DNA from 4 places in the Serratia ficaria genome. Region 4 is predicted to be linked to each of the others. Evidence: predicted binding sites of a transcription regulator. Region 4 holds the regulator's gene; each other region holds the start of a gene.
What was found. Region 4 encodes Fur, which represses iron uptake genes when iron is present. Its sites were predicted from a motif close to ATAATAATGAGAACNACTATCAA; they were not measured.
Positions count from the first base shown of each region.

Region 1: a site for Fur is predicted at 2,454-2,476, ahead of exbB (tol-pal system-associated acyl-CoA thioesterase). Genes of this name have one in related genera too.
Region 2: a site for Fur is predicted at 3,259-3,281, ahead of sufA (Fe-S cluster assembly scaffold SufA). Genes of this name have one in related genera too.
Region 3: a site for Fur is predicted at 2,476-2,498, ahead of sodA (superoxide dismutase [Mn]). Genes of this name have one in related genera too.

Region 1 covers NZ_LT906479.1:4,488,900-4,493,716, reverse strand. The annotation lists gene CKW09_RS21055 (TRAP transporter large permease) at 1-621, opposite strand, end outside; gene CKW09_RS21050 (TRAP transporter small permease) at 635-1,144, opposite strand; gene CKW09_RS21045 (TRAP transporter substrate-binding protein) at 1,205-2,182, opposite strand; gene exbB (tol-pal system-associated acyl-CoA thioesterase) at 2,550-3,521, shown strand; gene exbD (TonB system transport protein ExbD) at 3,525-3,947, shown strand; gene CKW09_RS21030 (LacI family DNA-binding transcriptional regulator) at 4,002-4,817, opposite strand, start outside.
Region 2 covers NZ_LT906479.1:2,364,200-2,369,016, reverse strand. The annotation lists gene sufD (Fe-S cluster assembly protein SufD) at 1-562, opposite strand, end outside; gene sufC (Fe-S cluster assembly ATPase SufC) at 537-1,283, opposite strand; gene sufB (Fe-S cluster assembly protein SufB) at 1,326-2,822, opposite strand; gene sufA (Fe-S cluster assembly scaffold SufA) at 2,837-3,208, opposite strand; gene CKW09_RS11185 (hypothetical protein) at 3,763-4,167, shown strand; gene CKW09_RS11180 (alanine/glycine:cation symporter family protein) at 4,238-4,817, opposite strand, start outside.
Region 3 covers NZ_LT906479.1:52,161-56,977, forward strand. The annotation lists gene CKW09_RS00230 (methyl-accepting chemotaxis protein) at 1-1,653, opposite strand, end outside; gene sodA (superoxide dismutase [Mn]) at 1,777-2,397, opposite strand; gene fdnG (formate dehydrogenase-N subunit alpha) at 2,850-4,817, shown strand, end outside.
Region 4 covers NZ_LT906479.1:1,359,242-1,364,058, reverse strand. The annotation lists gene seqA (replication initiation negative regulator SeqA) at 1-17, opposite strand, end outside; gene ybfF (esterase) at 241-1,014, shown strand; gene ybfE (LexA regulated protein) at 1,273-1,560, shown strand; gene fldA (flavodoxin FldA) at 1,824-2,363, shown strand; gene fur (ferric iron uptake transcriptional regulator) at 2,694-3,140, shown strand; gene CKW09_RS06430 (beta-N-acetylhexosaminidase) at 3,329-4,817, opposite strand, start outside.

The sequences.
Region 1 (4,817 bases), 2.1 Mb from region 4:
AAAGGGCACCCGTTCGCCTTTCGGGTAATGGCGTTGGTGGGCGAAGCCGATGCACAGCACGATCAGGCACAGCCCGAGCAGCAGCCCCGGAAAGATGCCGGCGATAAACATCGAGGAGATGGTCACCGTACCGCCGGTCGCCAGCGAGTAAATCACCGAGTTATGGCTGGGCGGCGTCAATATCGCCTGTACCGAGCCGCTGGCGGTCACCGCCGCGGAGAAATCGCGCGGGTAGCCCTTTTCCTCCATCTCCGGGATCATGACCGAACCGATGGAGGCGGTATCGGCGATGGAGGAGCCGGAAATGGCGCCGAAAAAGGTGGAGGCGACGATATTGACCAGCGACAGCCCGCCGCGGATAAAACCGACGAAGATATAGGCGAAGTTGACCAGCCGCCGGGCGATGCCGCCTTCGGCCATAATGGCGCCGGCCAGGATGAAGAAGGGAATGGTCAGCAGCGAAAACTTGTTGATGCCGTTGGTGACCTGGATGATCACCGCCTCCAGCGGCAGGTCGATCCACCAGGCGCCGATGAAGGCGCTCAGTCCGACGGCGAAGGCCACGGGGAAACCCAGCATCAGCAACAGCAGCATGCTGCCGATCAAAATCAATGCGTCCATGGTGCGGCTCCGGTTAGTGGGTGTTGCCGAGCATCACCAGCGGACGGTGGGTCTGTTCGCCCCACACCATCCGCTCGATGACAAACAGCAGGGTGATGACGGCGCCGATCGGAATGGGCAGGTAGGTTTCCCCATAGGTCACCGCCGGCAGCGAGGCTAACGGCTGTTGCCACATGTCGCGGCACAGGCTGTAGCTGGCGAAGAAAATCAGCAGGCAGGTGGCGCACATCAGCAGATCGCTGAGTAAGCGAAACAGCCGCTGCCCGCCCGGCGGCAAGCGATCCGTCACCATCGACACGCAGATATGCGCGCCGGCGCGCAGCCCCACCGAAGCGCCGATAAAGGTAAAAATCACCATGCAAATAATCGCCACCGGCTCCGGCCAGGAGAGGGCGCTGTTCAACGCATAGCGGGCAAAAATGCCGATCGGGATGATGATCACCATGATCAGCAACGCCAGGCCGGCGATCAGCATGGAGAGCAGATACAGCAAGTCCATGGTTCCAGAATAGAGGCGTGACATAAGCGTTTACCTGATGCTGTGTCGCGCAGCGGTGAAAGGCGCCGCCGCGCAAAGGGCCGTTTACTCCACGGCGGCGATGCGTTTAAGCAGGTCCTCATGGCCCTTGCCGTATTGTTCGCGCACCGGCTGGGTGGCCTGAATAAAGTCATTGCGATCGATAGGCTGGAAGTGCACGCCGCTGGTTTTCATCTTGTCCAGCGACTGCTGGTTGTAGCTGGCCCACAGCGTGCGCTCTTCGGCCTGCGCCTCTTTGCCCAACTTCAGCAGCAGCTGTTGATCGGCGGCGGAGAGCTTGTCCCAGCGGGCTTTGGAGAACAGCATCATTTCCGGTTGGATAAAGTGGCCGGTCAGGGTGTAGTACTTGGCGACCGGCAGATAATTATGAGCGACGAAGGTTGGCGGGTTGTTTTCGGTGCCGTCCACCACGCCGGTCTGCATGCCGCTGAACACTTCGCTGACCCCCATCGCCACCGGATTGGCCCCCATGGCTTTCAGGGTCGCCAGCGAGATCGCGCTGTTTTGCACCCGGATCTTTATGCCTTGCAAATCTTCCGGCTTGTTGATCGGCCGCTTGGTGATCATGTTGCGCACCCCGGCGTCGGTCCAGCCGAGGAACACCATGCGCGCCTTGGGATCGGCGGTCAGGCGCGCGGCGATTTCCTGGCCGATGTCGCCGTCCAGCACCTTATGCATATGCTGCTCGTCGCGGAAGATATAGGGCAGGGTCAGCACGCCGGTTTCCGGCGCAATGGTGGTCACCGGCGCCAGAGAGACGCGGATCATGTCGATGGCGCCAATTTGCACCTGCTGCAGCGTTTGGTCCTCATCCCCCAGCACGCCGCCGGCAAAAACCTTGATCTCCAGCCGGCCGTCGGTGGCCTGCTTCAGCTTATCGCCCATATGCTGCAACGCGACCACCGTGGGGTAGCCGGCGGGCTGCACCTCCGCCACCTTAATCACCTGCCCCAGCGCGGCGGTGGAAGCCATCAGCGTGGAACAGGCCAGCGAGAGTGCGAGCAACGGCCGTTTTATTTTCATTTGGGTAACTCCTGCGGGTGAAGGATTGTCGTGCGCCCTTGGCTTGGTGCCAGAGGAGATGTGGAAGCCGTGGCGCGCCCAGAAACGGTTGTCTCAGCATAGATAAAATGGCGGCGCGGCATCGGTCCGCGTGTTGATTGAATGAAGGTCGTCACATTATCAAAACAATGTTTTAATAATTTATAAAACTGCATCACAAAATTAAAACATGGTTTCGTCGTCGGCGCGGCGACGGGCGACGGATCTTGGCGGATTGGCAGTTATTTGGTAAATAATAATGAGAACCACTATCAATCCCTGATTGGTTTGATATGATCGCACGCTGAACTATTCCTTAATTTCGATCGGTAACGGGTGGAGGCACAGCGTGAAAACGGCTGGCAAGAATTTAAATCAAGGATCGTTCGGCCAGGGCCGGGCGCAATGGGGCAAGGCGTTCGGCCGCAGCCTGATCGCTTCAATGGTATTGGTGGTGGGTCTGGTGGGCGGCGCACAGGCGGCGCCGGCGGCCAATCCTGCCGTTACCGAAAGCGTTGCGCCGGGTTCCGCGCCCGCCGCCGCAGCGCCTGAGAACCTCACCCCGCCGAACCCGGCGCCAACCCTCCAGCCGCCGGAAACCCGCGGCATGGATCTGTCCGTCTGGGGCATGTACCAGCACGCCGACATCGTGGTGAAAGCGGTGATGATCGGCCTGGTGCTGGCGTCTATCGTCACCTGGACCATTCTGTTCTCCAAGGGCAGCGAACTGTTTCGCGCCAAGCGCCGTCTGCGCCGCGAACAGCTGGCGCTGGCCGACGCGCGCTCGCTGGATGAGGCGTCCGAACTGGCGCAGAACTTCGCCGAAGAGAGCATCAGCGCAGTGTTGCTGAACGACGCGCAAAACGAGCTGGAGCTGTCGGCGGGATCCAACGACAACAACGGCATCAAGGAACGCACCGGTTTCCGCCTCGAACGCCGCGTGGCGGCCTACAGCCGCAACATGGGCCGCGGCAACGGCTTCCTGGCCACCATCGGCGCCATCTCGCCGTTCGTCGGCCTGTTCGGCACAGTTTGGGGCATCATGAACAGCTTTATCGGCATCGCCCACTCGCAGACCACCAACCTGGCGGTGGTGGCGCCCGGCATCGCGGAAGCGCTGCTGGCGACCGCGCTGGGCCTGGTTGCGGCTATCCCGGCGGTGGTTATCTACAACATCTTCGCTCGCGTCATCGGCGGCCATCGCGCGCAGGTTGGCGACGTGGCGGCGCAGGTGATGCTGCTGCAGGGCCGCGATCTGGACCTGGCGGCGACGGCGGAAGCCAAACGCTCGCAGCACGCACACCAACTGCGGGTGGGGTGATTTATGGCGATGCGCTTAAATGAAGATCTGGACGACAGCGGCGAACTGCATGAAATCAACGTGACGCCGTTTATCGACGTCATGCTGGTGCTGTTGATCATCTTTATGGTGGCCGCGCCGCTGGCAACGGTAGATATTCGCGTCGATCTGCCGGCCTCCTCCGCCAAGCCGCAGCCGCGGCCGGAGAAGCCGGTATTCCTGTCGGTGAAAGCCGACAAGCAGCTGTATGTCGGCGACCAGCCGGTCAATGCCGAGCAGCTGACGTCGGTGCTGGATCAACGCACCCAGGCGAATAAAGAGACCACCATCTTCTTCCAGGCCGACAAGAGCGTGGACTATGAAACGCTGATGAGCGTGATGGACACCCTGCGCAAGGCCGGCTACCTGAAAGTGGGGCTGGTGGGCATGGAAGGCGCCGCCAGATAGCGGGCCGGTCGCATTGAAAAGGGCGCTCAGGCGCCCTTTTTTTATTGCCGGGGATCAGCGGCTGTTCAGCAGCGCCTTCGAACCGGCATGGCGCCAGTGAATGCTGCCGGGCAGATAGAGCGCGCTCTGCTCCAGCGGCCGTTCGTCGATCAGGGCGCTGACCATGTCGAAGCTGTGCTGAGCCAGCGCGCGGCAGTCCTGCGCCACAGTGTCGATCTTGAGCGTCATGCAGTCGAACAGGTAGTGGTCGTCGAAGCTGCACAGGTGAATGTCGCTGTCCATCAGCTGATGCTGGTTAAGGTAGCGCAGCACCCCTTCCAGCAGGCCGCAGGCGGCGGTGAACAGCGCCTTTGGCGGCCGCCCCAGCTGCGCGCACAGCTGGGCGAACATCTCGTAGCCCGAGCTGGGGTGGTAGTTGCCGTTGATGATCCACTCCGGCTTGCCGTTCACCCCGGCGCGCTCCAGGCCGAGCTGGTAGCCGGCCAGGCGATCGCGGGTCGGCGAAATGCGCGGCTGGCCGCCGAGAAAATAAAATTCGTCCGGGTGCTGGCGCGCCACGTTTTCCACCAGCGCGGCGGTCGAGCTCAGCGAGTCGGTGATCACCAGCGGCAGCGACGAACCGGCGATCAGGCGGTCCATCTGCACCACCGGCAGCCCGGCGTTGATCTTCTGGTATTCCGCATCGTTGAGCTGGCTGGAGGCGACGATCAGGCCGTCGACCTGGCGCTGCACCAGGCTGTTCACCGCCATCATCTCCTGCGCCGGATTCTCGTCGGTGCAGGCGATCAGCAGCTGCAGCCCGGCCTCGCGGCACAGGGTTTCCAGCTCGCGTGAAATCACCGCAAACCCGTAGTTGGTGACTTCCGGCAC
Region 2 (4,817 bases), 1.0 Mb from region 4:
CCTCGGCGCCGCGCGCAATCTCCAGATGATGGCGATGATGCACGGTATTCACCTCACCCTCGCCGCCGCGCCCGCTGCTGATATGCAGCAGGTACAGCGGGCGTTCGGCGACCTTGCCGGCAGCCAGGCGGATGATGCTGGTTTCCTGCGCCAGGCTCTCGGTCAGGTGCAGGAAAATCTCCGGCTGAATCGGCTCCGGCAGCGCCTGCGGAATGCCGTAGGCGGCCAGATCGAACTGGTAATCGCCCAGTTGGCTGTCGCTGAGCGCTTCGCTGTAGCGGCCGTCGACAAACACCAGTCGGTAAGCGTCGATATCCAGCGCCAATGCGTCGCGCTGCGCCGTGCTGACCGCCTCGGCCTGCGGTTCGAGGAACTGCTGCTCCAGCAATCCTTCCAGCGGCGTGTATTTCCAGTTCTCATGCTTGCGCGTCGGCCAGCCCAGGCGCAGCGCCTGCTGCCAGTGCGCCAGCGCATGGGCGGAGTGTTCGCCGCCGCGGGCTTCAAACAGGCTGTACAACTGCTGCAGCGCGCGTGAATTATTGTTCGTCGGCAAGCCAGCCATAACCCTGCTCCTCCAGCTGTTTCACCAGCGAGAAATCGCCGGATTTAACGATGCGTCCCTGGGACAACACGTGTACGTAGTCCGGCTTGATGTAATCCAGAATGCGCTGATAGTGGGTGACGATAATGAACGCGCGTTTGCCGTCGCGCAGCGAGTTGACGCCGTTGGCGACGATCTTGAGCGCGTCGATGTCCAGGCCGGAATCGGTTTCATCCAGGATGCACAAATCCGGCTCCAGCGCCGCCATTTGCAGGATGTCGTTGCGTTTTTTCTCACCGCCGGAAAAGCCGACGTTGACCGAGCGGGTCAGCAGATCGGGCGGCATATCCAGCAGCGCGATTTTCTCTTCGATAAAATCGGCGAAGTCGAAGCGGTCCAGCGGCTCCTGCTGGCGATATTTGCGCACCGCGTTGACCGAGGTCTGCAGGAAGAAGTGGTTGCTGACGCCGGGAATTTCCACCGGATACTGGAACGCCAGAAACACCCCTTCACCGGCGCGATCTTCCGGATCCAGCTCCAGCAGATCCTTGCCCTTGAAGCTGACGTCGCCTTCGGTCACTTCATACTCTTCGCGCCCGGCCAGCGTAGCGGACAGCGTGCTCTTGCCCGAGCCGTTCGGCCCCATGATGGCGTGCACTTCACCCGGTTTGATCTCCAGGTCCAATCCCTTGAGGATCTCGTTGCCTTCCACGCTGACTTTCAAATTCTTGATACTTAACATGCTGTGTCCTCAGGTAGCGCTGTTGCGCTAAAATTTCGGCGGTTAGCCCACGCTGTGTTCCAGGCTGATGGCCAGAAGTTTCTGCGCCTCGACGGCGAACTCCAGCGGCAGCTCGGAGAAAACGTCCTTACAGAAGCCGTTGACGATCATCGAGATGGCGTCGTCTTCGCTGATGCCGCGCTGCAGGCAGTAAAACAGCTGATCGTCGCCGATCTTCGAGGTGGTGGCCTCATGCTCCAGCTGGGCGCTGTTATTGCGCGCCTCGACGTACGGGAAGGTATGGGCGCCGCTGTCCGGCCCGATCAGCATCGAGTCGCACTGGGTGAAATTGCGGGCGTTTTCCGCCCCCGGCAGGATTTTCACCAGGCCGCGGTAGGTATTCTCGCTGTGTCCGGCGGAGATGCCTTTGGCGATGATGGTCGACTTGGTGTTTTTGCCGATGTGGATCATCTTGGTGCCGGTATCCGCCTGCTGATGGCCGCTGGTCAGCGCCACCGAGAAGAATTCGCCGATCGAGTTGTCGCCCTGCAGGATCACGCTCGGGTATTTCCAGGTGATCGCCGAGCCGGTTTCCGACTGGGTCCAGGACATTTTGGAGCCGGCGCCTTCACACAGCGCACGCTTGGTGACGAAGTTCAGAATGCCGCCCTTGCTCTCGCCGCCGGAGAACCAGTTCTGCACCGTCGAATATTTCACCTCGGCGTCCTTGTGCAGGATCACCTCCACCACCGCCGCGTGCAGCTGGTAGCTGTCGCGCACCGGCGCGGAACAGCCCTCGATATAGCTGACGTAGCTGCCCTCGTCGGCGATCAGAATGGTGCGTTCGAACTGGCCGGTTTTGGCGGCGTTGATGCGGAAGTAGGTCGACAGCTCCATCGGGCAGCGCACGCCCTTCGGCACGTAGACGAAGGTGCCGTCCGAGGCCACGGCGGCGTTCAGCGCGGCGAAGAAGTTATCGTTGGACGGCACCACGCGGCCCAGGTACCGGCGCACCAGATCCGGGTATTCCTGAATGGCTTCGCCGAACGAGCAGAAGATCACCCCGCTCTCCGCCAGCTTTTCGCGGTAGGTGGTGGCGACGGAAACCGAGTCGAAGATGGCGTCGACCGCCACTTCGCTGCCCTCGCGCACCGGCACGCCCAGCTGGTTGAACGCCAGTTCCACTTCGCTGGTCAAATAACCGCTGTCGGTGGCGGCACCCGGCTGCTGCTCCGCGCCGGGCTGCGAGCCGCAGGCGTCGTCGCAGCTGCCGCAGGACGGCGCCGAGTAATAGCTGTAATCCTGATAGTTCAGGCGATCGTAGTTGGCCTTCAGCCAGTGCGGCTCTTCCATCTGCAGCCAGGCGCGATAGGCTTCGAGGCGGAATTCGAGCATCCACTCCGGCTCATTGCGCTTGGCCGAGATCGCCCGCACCACGTCTTCGTTGATGCCTTTGGCTAACTCATCGGTGGCCAGCTGGGTGAAAAAACCTTCTTTATAGCGACCTTCGCTGACCCAAGCCTGTACTTCATTAGGCATTTCTACATTGCTTCGTGTCATGTTGATTGCATCGCTCAAACGCCAAAACTCTCGCCGCACCCGCAGGCATGCTGAGCTTTAGGGTTATTGAATTTAAATATCTGATTCAGCCCTTCGCGGACAAAATCCACCGTGGTGCCGTCGATAAACGGCATGGCTTTCAACGGCACGTAGAGTTTGGCGCCGTCGCGCTCGAACAGCAGGTCGTCTTCGGCGGGTTCGCGCGTCAGATCCAGCACGTAAGCGAACCCGGCGCAGCCGGATTGCTTCACCCCCAGCTGCAGCCCTTGCACCTGCGGATCCTGCTGCATCAGTTTTGTAATTTGTTGTACGGCGCTGTCGCTGAGCGCAATGCCTTGCCAGACATTTTCATCCAGAGAAAAAGTGCCGACATTTTCCGTTTGCATAGGGTCTACCTCACACTCGTGTTTGACCACAGCCAATCTGGGTTGCTTATATGTTAGTGATAACGATTATCACTTCAACCGTTTGTTTTGCGGGGGTATCCGCCGCGGGCGCGGTTTTTCGCTGCGGCGTGCGGCAAGCGCGCGGGACAGTCGCGGCGCGCTGCGCGGTCCGGCGGCCAGGAGCTCATTTTATCCCTATGAATTTACTGCATATCCTGCATCACCGTACCGCTTTCCCCGGTGGCCCGCAGGCTTTACAGCGCTGCGGAACTTTGCCGATTTAAACATTCATAGAAAATACCTATTTCTGCATTTTGTCTGTCGTAAAAATGCGTTTATCGGCCATAACCGGCATTTTCGGCCATTGGGCCGCGCCGGCGGGCGGACCGACAGGCCGCCCATTGATTAAAGTTTAGTCGCTACTGAGTATATTGGGCCGCCGCGCGGCAATTGCACCCCGCCGGCCAATAAAAAACTCAACAGAACGATTGATCGCGAACGCAGCAGCAAATATGATAATGATTATCATTCAATTGGTATTTGAGCGCGGGCAAATGACTATTTCGATCAATGCATGGCTGCTGGGCAAGATTGATGACTACAAATTCAGCGTGCGTGACGCCACGGTAGACTTCTACATGGCCGAGGCCGCCCTCAAGCGGCCGGAATGCAACGTCAACCACCTGAAGCGCTACAACAACGTCAGCCTGGCGATGGCGAACCTGTGTCTGGAAAACGGCGACGACGAGAGCTACCTGCATGCGCTCAGCAAACTGCACAACCGGCTGATCGTCGAGATCAACAACCCGCAGCGTTGCCAGCTGTTCCGGGTGCAGAGCTACCATTTCGCGCGCCACACGCTGACGCTGATCTGTCAAAAATATGCGATGGAAGGCACCTGGGAAAAAGCCAACGCCTTCCAAAAGGACTTCGTCAAGCGGGTGCCGTTTCAGCTGTAAAAAACCGGCCTAAGCCGGTTTGAATGCGATGCGTGATGAAACATCGAGAGTGGGCTATCGCCATGAGGCGTTATCTGCCGGGGAGCTTTGCATTCTCATCAATATTTCCCGCTGACTCGCGCATCAGGTTCACCTCGGCCCGATTGTCTACCCAATAGTCGGCCTGCTTGATCCCGAGCTTCTCTGGGTGAAATACCGGGTCGACACCTTCAGCCAGCTGCTTTTCATAATCCTTCAGGCAGACGAAAGCCGTATTCCGCAGCAGCAAAATGGCGACGATATTAAGCCAGGCCATCAGCCCCACCCCAATATCCCCCATTCCCCATGCCAGGTCAGCCGTCTTGACCGTGCCGTATACGGCGGATGCCATCAAGCCGATCTTCAGCACAAAGGTAAGCCACGGGCGATGTATCTTCCGGTTGAGATAGGCAATATTGGTCTCGGCAATATAGTAATAGGCAACGATGGTGGTGAAGGCAAAAAAGAAAAGCGCAATGGCGACAAAATAGCTGCCGAAGCCGGGCATCATGCTCTCCATCGCCGTTTGCACATAGCCGGGACCGGCGGCAACGCCGGCTATCCCGGTATAGAGCGCGCCGCCATCCGGCCCTTGAACGTTATACAACCCGGTAATAAGCAACATGAAACCG
Region 3 (4,817 bases), 1.3 Mb from region 4:
GGCGGCGATTTCGGCCATGATGTCGCGCACGTGGGTCACCGAGCGGACAATCTGCTCCATGGTGCTGCCGGTGTTTTCCACCAGTTCGGTGCCGGTTTGCACCCGGTTGACCGATTCGGCGATCAGCCCTTCGATCTCCTTGGCCGCCTGGGCGCTGCGCTGCGCCAGGTTGCGCACCTCGCTGGCCACCACCGAGAAACCGCGGCCCTGTTCGCCGGCGCGCGCCGCCTCCACCGCGGCGTTGAGCGCCAGAATGTTGGTCTGGAAGGCAATGCCGTTGATCAGGGTGGTAATTTCGGCGATCCGCTGAGAGCTGCTGGAAATGTCGCGCATGGTGCTGACCACGCTCTCCACCAGCTTGCCGCCCTGCTGCGCGGTTTGCGAAGCGTCGGTGGCCAGTTGATTGGCGTGGTGGGCGTTATCGGCGTTCTGTTTCACCGTGGCGGTCAGCTGTTCCATGCTGGCGGCGGTTTCTTCCACCGCGGCCGCCTGCTGCTCGGTGCGTGAAGACAGATCGGTATTGCCGGCGGCGATCTCCGCCGCGGCGGTGGACACCTGGCTGACGCCCATCTGGATCTTCTCGATCATATCGCGCAGGTTCTGGCTCATCGCCGCCACCGCGTTGAGCAACTGGCCGAGTTCGTCGCGGCGGTGGCTGGTCTGCGCCTGGCGCAGGTCGCCGCTGGCGATGCGTTCCGCCATCGCCAGGGTGCTGTGCAGCGGGCGGGTGATTTGCAGCGTGATGCGCCAGGCGATCAGCACCCCGGCGACGATGGCGATCAGGGTGGTGACGCCCATCTGCAGCTGCGCCAGATTGATGTCGCTGTGGGTCTGCGCCAGCTCATCCTGCATAAAGGCGTTGACCAGCGTGCCGATCTGTCGGGCGCTTTCGCCCAGCTGCCGGCTGAGCTGCTGTTCCTGCTGATAGGCCGGCAGGTAGGCGGCGATGCGCTTCTTGTAATCGTCGAGCGCGGTCAGCAGCGGCTGCAGCTGGGGGCGCTGCGCATCGCTAACCCGGCGGCTCAGGGCGCCGGCGGCGTCGCGCGCCTCATCGATGGCGGCCATCAGCGGCGCTTCGGCTTGCTGATCCAGGCTCAGCAGCAGGCCGCGCGCGCCGTAGCGCACCTGGGTCAGCTTCTGGTTCAGCTGGATGAACGCCAGCTGCAGATCGCCGTTGGTGAGCTGCCGCTCCAGCTGGCTCAGGCTGGCCTGCACCTCAGACATGTTCCAGCTCTGGCGCACCGCGTCTTTCGCCGCCACCGCCCGCTCGAAGGCGTTTTGCTGCTGCTGATATTCGCCGATCAACGTCACCAGCCGCTGCAGGTCCTTGCGGCTCTGCGGGTCCCAGTCCAGGTCTTGCCCCTGGCCGATCAGTTTGACGGCGTTTTCGATGTTGGCGCGGTTGCTGTGCAGATATTCCGGTTGATAGGTCTGGCCGAACATCGCGCGGTTATATTTGGCCTGATTGATCTCGTCGTTCAACCGGTTGCTGAAGTCGATGCGATCGGCGCGGGACTCGATAATGTGCAGGTACTGCGCCCCGGTGCCGGCGATGGTGACCGCCAGCAGCAGCAACAGCGCAAAGCCGAGGCCGAGCTTTTTACCCACGGTGAGATGAATGAATTTTCCTGCCGATGTGTGCAATGCCGCCATAGTCTTTTTCCTTTCCGGGCGAACGTCGATTGAACAAACCATCGGCAAAGGGTGGTCAAACTTTAGCGGATTTTCGGCAAAAAAATGCCCGCATCAGCGGGCATCTTCAGGGGATAACGCGAATTACTTCTTCGCGGCGAAGCGCGCTGCGGCCTCGTCCCAGTTAACCACGTTCCAGAATGCCTTGATGTAGTCTGGGCGTTTGTTCTGGTATTTCAGGTAGTAAGCGTGTTCCCACACGTCCAGGCCAATGATCGGGAAGCCTGAAGCGCCGGCAACGGCTTCGCCCATCAGCGGGCTGTCCTGGTTGGCGGTAGACACCACGGCCAGTTTGTCGCCTTTCAGCACCAGCCAGGCCCAGCCTGAACCGAAGCGGGTGGCCGCCGCCTTCTCGAACTCTTCCTGGAATTTCTCAACGCTGCCGAAATCGCGCTCGATGGCCGCTTTCAGATCGCCGCCCAGGGTGGTGCCGGTTTTCAGGTTTTTCCAGAAGAAGCTGTGGTTGGCGTGGCCGCCGGCGTTGTTGCGCATGAAGGTGCGCTTGTCGGCAGGCACTTTATCCAGATCCTGGATCAGTTCTTCAACGCCGTATTGAGCCAGTTCCGGGTAAGCTTCCAGCACGGTGTTGGCGTTGTTGACGTAAGTCTGATGGTGTTTGGTGTGATGGATTTCCATCGTCTGCTTGTCGAAATGCGGTTCCAGTGCGTCGTAGGCGTACGGCAGGGATGGCAGTGAATAACTCATAATCATCATCTCCAGTGGTGTATGGGCGGCGCAAGGTGCGAGCACCGCGTAAGCAGTCGGATCATTATAGTTAATTAAATGATATTGAAAATGATTATCAATGCCCTACAAAGTAAATGGTTAATTCCGACCGGCGAACAGACAGCGGCCCGATCTGCAGCGCGACAGCTCTATTTGCATCACCGAACCGCGGCGATGTTGGTTACTCTCTATACTGTTACTGTCGTGCGCCGGGCATCGGGCCTCCGTGTGAAGCGGATCACATTTATGTGCGCCTCCGGGGCTATAGTGTTCACTTTACCGGCACCGATTTGTAACAACCACAAGTACGCTGTGGTAATATTATCGCCGTCTTGCAGCAATCATAACAACAGTGACATTCGCGCTTCCCGCTTGATGGGGGAATGCGCCATTTGAAACAATGTGACAATCGAGAGTGAAAGGAGATCCCCATGCAGGTCAGCAGAAGGCAGTTCTTTAAGATCTGCGCTGGCGGTATGGCAGGAACGACGGTGGCCGCGCTGGGCTTTGCCCCGGAAGTGGCGTTGGCGGAGACCCGGCAGTACAAGCTGCTGCGCGCCCGTGAAACCCGTAATACCTGTACGTATTGTTCCGTCGGCTGTGGGCTGTTGATGTACAGCCTTGGCGATGGCGCCAAAAACGCCAAAGAAAGCATTTTTCACATCGAAGGGGACCCGGATCACCCGGTAAACCGCGGCGCGCTTTGCCCGAAAGGCGCCGGCCTGGTTGATTTCATCCACAGTGAAAGCCGCCTCAAGTACCCGGAATACCGTGCGCCAGGCTCAGACAAATGGCAGCGCATCAGCTGGGACGACGCCTTCACCCGCATCGCCACGCTGATGAAGGAAGACCGCGACGCCAACTTCGTCAAAACCAACGAACAGGGCGTTACCGTCAACCGTTGGCTGAGCACCGGCATGCTGTGCGCCTCGGCCGCCAGCAACGAAACCGGTTATCTGTCGCAAAAATTTAGTCGCGCTCTCGGCATGCTTGCCGTAGACAACCAGGCGCGTGTCTGACACGGACCAACGGTAGCAAGTCTTGCTCCAACATTTGGTCGCGGTGCGATGACCAACCACTGGGTTGATATCAAGAACGCGAATCTGATTATCGTCATGGGCGGTAATGCGGCGGAAGCGCATCCGGTGGGGTTCCGCTGGGCGATGGAAGCCAAAATTCACAATAAAGCCAAGCTGATCGTCATCGATCCGCGCTTTACCCGTACCGCATCGGTGGCGGATTTTTACACGCCAATCCGTTCCGGGACCGACATCGCTTTCCTGTCGGGCGTCCTGCTGTACCTGATGACCAACAACAAGATCAACCGCGAGTACGTCGAGGCCTATACCAACGCCAGCCTGCTGGTGCGGGAAGACTTTGCCTTCGACGACGGCCTGTTCAGCGGCTACGACGCGGAAAACCGCCAATACGACAAAACCACCTGGAACTATCAGTTCGACGAGAACGGCTACGCCAAGCGCGACGTCACGCTGCAGGATCCGCGCTGCGTGTGGAACCTGCTCAAGCAGCACGTCAGCCGCTACACGCCGGAGGTGGTGACCAACATTTGCGGCACGCCGAAGGACGATTTCCTGCAGGTGTGCGAATACATCGCCGAAACCTGCGTGGCGGATAAAACCGCGTCGTTCCTGTACGCCCTGGGCTGGACACAGCACTCGGTCGGCGCGCAGAACATCCGCACCATGGCGATGATCCAGCTGCTGCTCGGCAACATGGGCATGGCGGGCGGCGGCGTCAACGCGCTGCGCGGCCACTCCAACATTCAGGGGCTGACCGATCTGGGCCTGCTGTCGCAGAGCCTGCCGGGCTACATGACGCTGCCGTCGGAGAAGCAGACGGATCTCGACACCTATCTGAAGGCCAACACGCCGAAGGCGCTGCTGCCGGGCCAGGTGAACTACTGGGGCAACTACCCGAAATTCTTCGTCAGCATGATGAAGAGCTTCTACGGCGACAAGGCGCAGAAGGACAACGACTGGGGCTTCGACTGGCTGCCGAAGTGGGACAAAGGCTACGACGTGCTGCAGTACTTCGAGATGATGTCGCAAGGCAAGGTCAACGGCTACTTCTGCCAGGGCTTCAACCCGGTGGCCTCGTTCCCGAACAAGAACAAGGTGGTGGCGTCGCTGTCCAGGCTGAAGTTCCTGGTGACCATCGATCCGCTGAACACCGAGACCTCCAACTTCTGGCAGAACCACGGCGAGTTCAACGACGTCGACCCGTCGGCGATCCAGACCGAAGTGTTCCGCCTGCCGTCCACCTGCTTTGCCGAAGAAAACGGCTCCATCGTCAACTCCGGCCGCTGGCTGCAGTGGCACTGGAAGGGCGCCGACGCCCCGGGCGAAGCGCTGAACGACGGGGAAATCCTGGCGGGCATC
Region 4 (4,817 bases):
ACTTCAATAGTTTTCATCTTTATCCAGTACTGTTTTTTCTACTTAGAACCTGAAGCCAGATCCTGCATTCAAGCCATGGGATTATAAGGTTAAAAGCGCGGGGGCGAACACCACTAAGTGTCGCCAAACGGAAAATGCAGACTAATACCTATTCCCGTCGTACTTCAAGCTGCATCGCTCAACTCCGCGTTATTCATCGTGCGATTCAATCATGATACCCTAATCTGAATCTCTCTCAGCATGAACTTCGCCATGAAATTACATTATCAACTGCTGGCCGCCGAGTCGGACGCCCTGCCGGTGCTGCTGATCCACGGCCTGTTCGGCAATCTGGACAACCTGGGCGTGCTGGCGCGCGACCTGAACCGGCGCCACAGCGTCATCAAGGTCGATCTGCGCAACCATGGCCTGTCGCCGCGTTCCGCAGAGATGACCTACCCGGCCATGGCGCAGGATCTGCTGACGCTGCTCGACGACCTGCAGCTGGAGAAAGTCATCGTCATCGGCCATTCGATGGGCGGCAAAGCGGCGATGGCGCTGACCGCCATTGCGCCGGAGCGCATCGACAAGCTGATCGTCATCGACGTGGCGCCGGTGGATTACCGCACCCGCCGCCACGATGAGATTTTCGCCGCGCTGAAGGCCGTGAGCGCCGCCGGCATTACCCAGCGCCAACAGGCCGCCCAGCTGATGCGCGATTATCTGCAGGAAGAAGGGGTGATCCAGTTTCTGCTGAAATCCTTCCACAACGGCGAATGGCGTTTCAACCTGCCGGTGTTGATCGCGCAGTACGAAAACGTCACCGGCTGGCAGGAGGTGCCCGCCTGGCCGCACCCGACGCTGTTCATCCGCGGCGGGCTGTCGCCCTACGTGCAGGACGGTTACCGCGCCGACATCGCGCGCCAGTTCCCGCTGGCCCGCGCGCACGTGGTGGCGGGAACCGGGCACTGGGTGCACGCCGAAAAACCGGAAGCGGTGCTGCGCGCCATCCACCGTTTTCTCGGCGAAGCCTGACAAACGCCCGTCGCTGGCGAAAAAACGCGCTAAAGATAACGGCTTAGCGCGCTTTCGGCTCAGTTAAGCATTGTCGTTGCTCTATCTGCTGGGGTAATATGGCGCGCTATAATTTTGCCGCCCTGCCCAGCGTGTTCGCTAACGCCAGTCCGGGGGTGAATTTGGGTTAGGGTTTATTGGCCCGAAGTGTGTTAACCGAATCGTCCGGAAGCGTGTAAAACGCTTTTTGATGCAAACTTCCTTGCAGTACCGCTACCTATGGCAAAAGAACAAACGGATCGCACGACGCTGGATCTGTTCGCAGATGAACGCCGTCCGGGGCGCCCGAAAACCAACCCGCTATCCCGCGATGAACAGCTTAGAATCAATAAGCGCAATCAGCTGCGGCGCGATAAAGTACGTGGATTGCGGCGCGTGGAGTTGAAAATCAACGCGGATGCGGTGGACGCCCTGAACAAACTGGCGGAACAGCGCAATATCAGCCGCAGCGAGCTCATTGAGCAAATGCTGCTGGCGCAGCTGGCGGAAGAACAGCCAGAACATTGATCTCTTCGGCCGCACATGCGGCGCGGCGTTAAGGATGACGCCGGATCAACACCGTTTTACTCTCCTCCGGCATCGCATAAATGCGATAAAACCCCGGGGTAAATTTCTGGCATGATAGGCGTTTACCGGCAAGAGACCGCGCCCACACGGCGCCCGCCACTGCGGCGGCCGGCTTTTGCCATGGCATCATTTTAATCGGTGTTAGCGGGGTCAGCACTAACATCGTGTAATGCAATTAATTGAATTTAAAGGTTATACGCGATATGGCTACTGTAGGCATTTTCTTTGGCAGCGACACTGGCAATACCGAAAACATTGCCAAAATGATCCAGAAAATTCTCCAGAAACAGTTTGGCGACGAGGTGTCTGAAGTGCACGACATCGCCAAAAGCAGCAAAGAGGATCTGGAAGGTTTCGATATCCTGCTGCTGGGTATCCCAACCTGGTACTACGGTGAAGCGCAGTGCGACTGGGATGACTTTTTCCCGACGCTGGAAGAAGTCGACTTCAACGGCAAGCTGGTTGCGCTGTTCGGCTGCGGCGACCAGGAAGACTACGCGGAATACTTCTGTGATGCGATGGGCACCATCCGCGACATCATCGAACCCCACGGCGCCGCCATCGTCGGCCACTGGCCAACCAAGGGCTACCATTTCGAAGCGTCCAAGGGCCTGGCGGACGACGACCACTTCATCGGCCTGGCTATCGACGAAGATCGCCAACCGGAGCTGACCAACGAACGTGTCGAAGCCTGGGTCAAACAGATCGTCGAAGAACTGAGCCTGGCCGACATCGTCGGCTGAGGCCATTGTTGCCTAAAGGTTGAACAAAGGCCCTGCAAAGTGCATAGTGTGGCCAGCAGGGCCGTCATCGGCAGCATGGATTGCTGCAATAGAAGCTACATATTGGTAACTTCCCACATCGTCACGGTAGACTGAGATATCGGTTTATCCCATCCATCAAGGCGTTGCATGTGTACCATGCAATAGTGCAATTATATCTTTGTTAACAACCGGCGGTTTCCATTTAGGGCAACCGGTTCTATAATGAGACGCAATTAACTCTTTGTGCCGACCGATGCCACAGGCGAGAACGCCTCAACTTGATTAGCATAGTAACAGGACTGAATCCGCATGACTGACAACAACACCGCATTGAAGAAGGCCGGCTTAAAAGTCACGCTTCCGCGACTCAAAATCCTGGAAGTACTGCAAAATCCGGAATGCCATCACGTCAGTGCGGAAGATTTGTATAAAAAACTGATAGATATGGGCGAAGAAATCGGACTGGCGACGGTTTACCGCGTGCTGAACCAGTTTGATGATGCGGGCATTGTGACTCGTCACAATTTCGAAGGCGGCAAGTCCGTATTCGAACTGACCCAGCAGCACCACCACGATCACCTGATCTGCCTGGACTGCGGCAAAGTGATCGAATTCAGAGATGAATCGATCGAAGCGCGTCAGCGCGACATCGCCAAGCAACACGGCATCAAACTCACCAACCACAGCCTGTACCTGTACGGCCACTGTGAAACCGGTGACTGCCGCGAAGACGATACGCTGCACGACGCCAAGTAATCCTCCGGGATTGAACAACCGCCTCAGGGCGGTTTTTTTGTGCCCGTCGCCGGCGGGAAAAAAAGCCCCGGCAGCGCCGGGGAAGGTTCACTTGACGAAATACCACAATTGCAGCGGCGTAACTCCACCGACTTCTCTCACTTCACCCTCGGCCCGCCGCCGACACGCAGCGGGCCGCATCAGCCGGCTTAAACCTTCTCGGCGCGGCTGTAACGCTTGCCGTCCGGGCTGACCGCACGCACCAGCACCTCGCCGGAGACCGCCGGCCCGGCGTTGGCGTCATAGCGCTGCCATTGCTTACCGCCGTCGGTGGAGTACTCGATGCCCAGCCCCGGCAGAGAGATATTCGCCTCCAGCTTGCCGCCGGTGACGCGCGCGCCCGGCACCGGCAGGCGATAGCTGACGCCGCCCTTGTCCAGCTTGGCCAGCTCGCGCTGGCCGAGCAGGTTGGCGAAGCGCAGCCAGTCCTGATCCAGAGCCTTGCCGTCGACAAAGTGCGTTTTCCCGCCCCGGTACTCGCGGCCGGCCCGGTAATCCTGCTCCCAGGAGGCGCGATGCCAGGCGCGTTCGGCTACCGACAGCGAACGCGGGAAGATCATGTATTCCATTTGCGGGTCGGTGCGCTGGGTTTCGCTCCACAGCTGGGCGGAGATGCCGTAGGCGCCCGGCCAGGGTTTGTCGCTTCTGGCGGTGAAGCGATTGCCGTCGCGGTCCACCGAGGTTTCGGCGTTCTGCGGCAGGTTGTCCGGCGCGAAGCTGAACATCTTCCGTTCGTCGCTGAAGCGGGTGCCCCAGTAATAACCGCGCTCGTCCGGATTCACCTCGTAAGGGAAGTCCATATAAACGTAATCCGGGTTGGAGATGATCACCTCGTAGCCCTTGTTCGCCCAGTCATTGGCGCTGTCGAAACCGCCCCAGTACAGGGTGTCCCAGAAGTTCACGCCCACGCGCGGCGTGGCGAACGCGCCGGCGTCCTGCGCATCTTTCAGGCCATCCTGCCAGGCCTGCATTCTGCCGATGCCGTGCGCCTTCACCAGTTGGCTGACCTCCAGCCCGAAGTAGCTCGGCAGATGCGCCATATCGGCCACCTTGCCGTCTTCGATCATCGCCTGGCACACCCGGGATTTCGCCCAGGGCTTGTCTTCCTTGCTCTGGTCGATTATGCCCTTGCCCGCTTCAGGTTTCAGGCGATCGGTATACCCCGCCCCCAGGCGAATATTTTTCGCTTCGTCACCGCCGAAATGCCAGGTGTTCAACGGCTGGCCGGCCTCTCGATGCATTTGGGCAATCTCGCCGATCACCTTGTCGACAAAGCGTTTGGAGGAGTCCAGGCACGGGTTCAGATAGCTCTGGCGGTTGAAGTACTGCACCGAAGTCGTGTTGGAAGTATCGGTCGGATCGACCAGGCGGAACTCGTTGGCCTCGCGCTCTTTGCCCGCCGCATGCAGTTTTTTGTAACGCGCCTCCATGGAAACCACCGCCGCGCGCGCGTGCGCCGGCATGTCGATTTCCGGGATCACCTCAATCTGGCGCGCCTGCGCGTATTTGACGATGTCGATATAGTCCTGCCGGGAGAAGAAGCCGCCGTATGCCTCCGGCCCCTGGCCATACTGCGGCAGCAGGCAGGCGGTTTCGCTCAGGTCGTGGCAGCGCCGGCCCCCGACGTCGGTCAGTTCA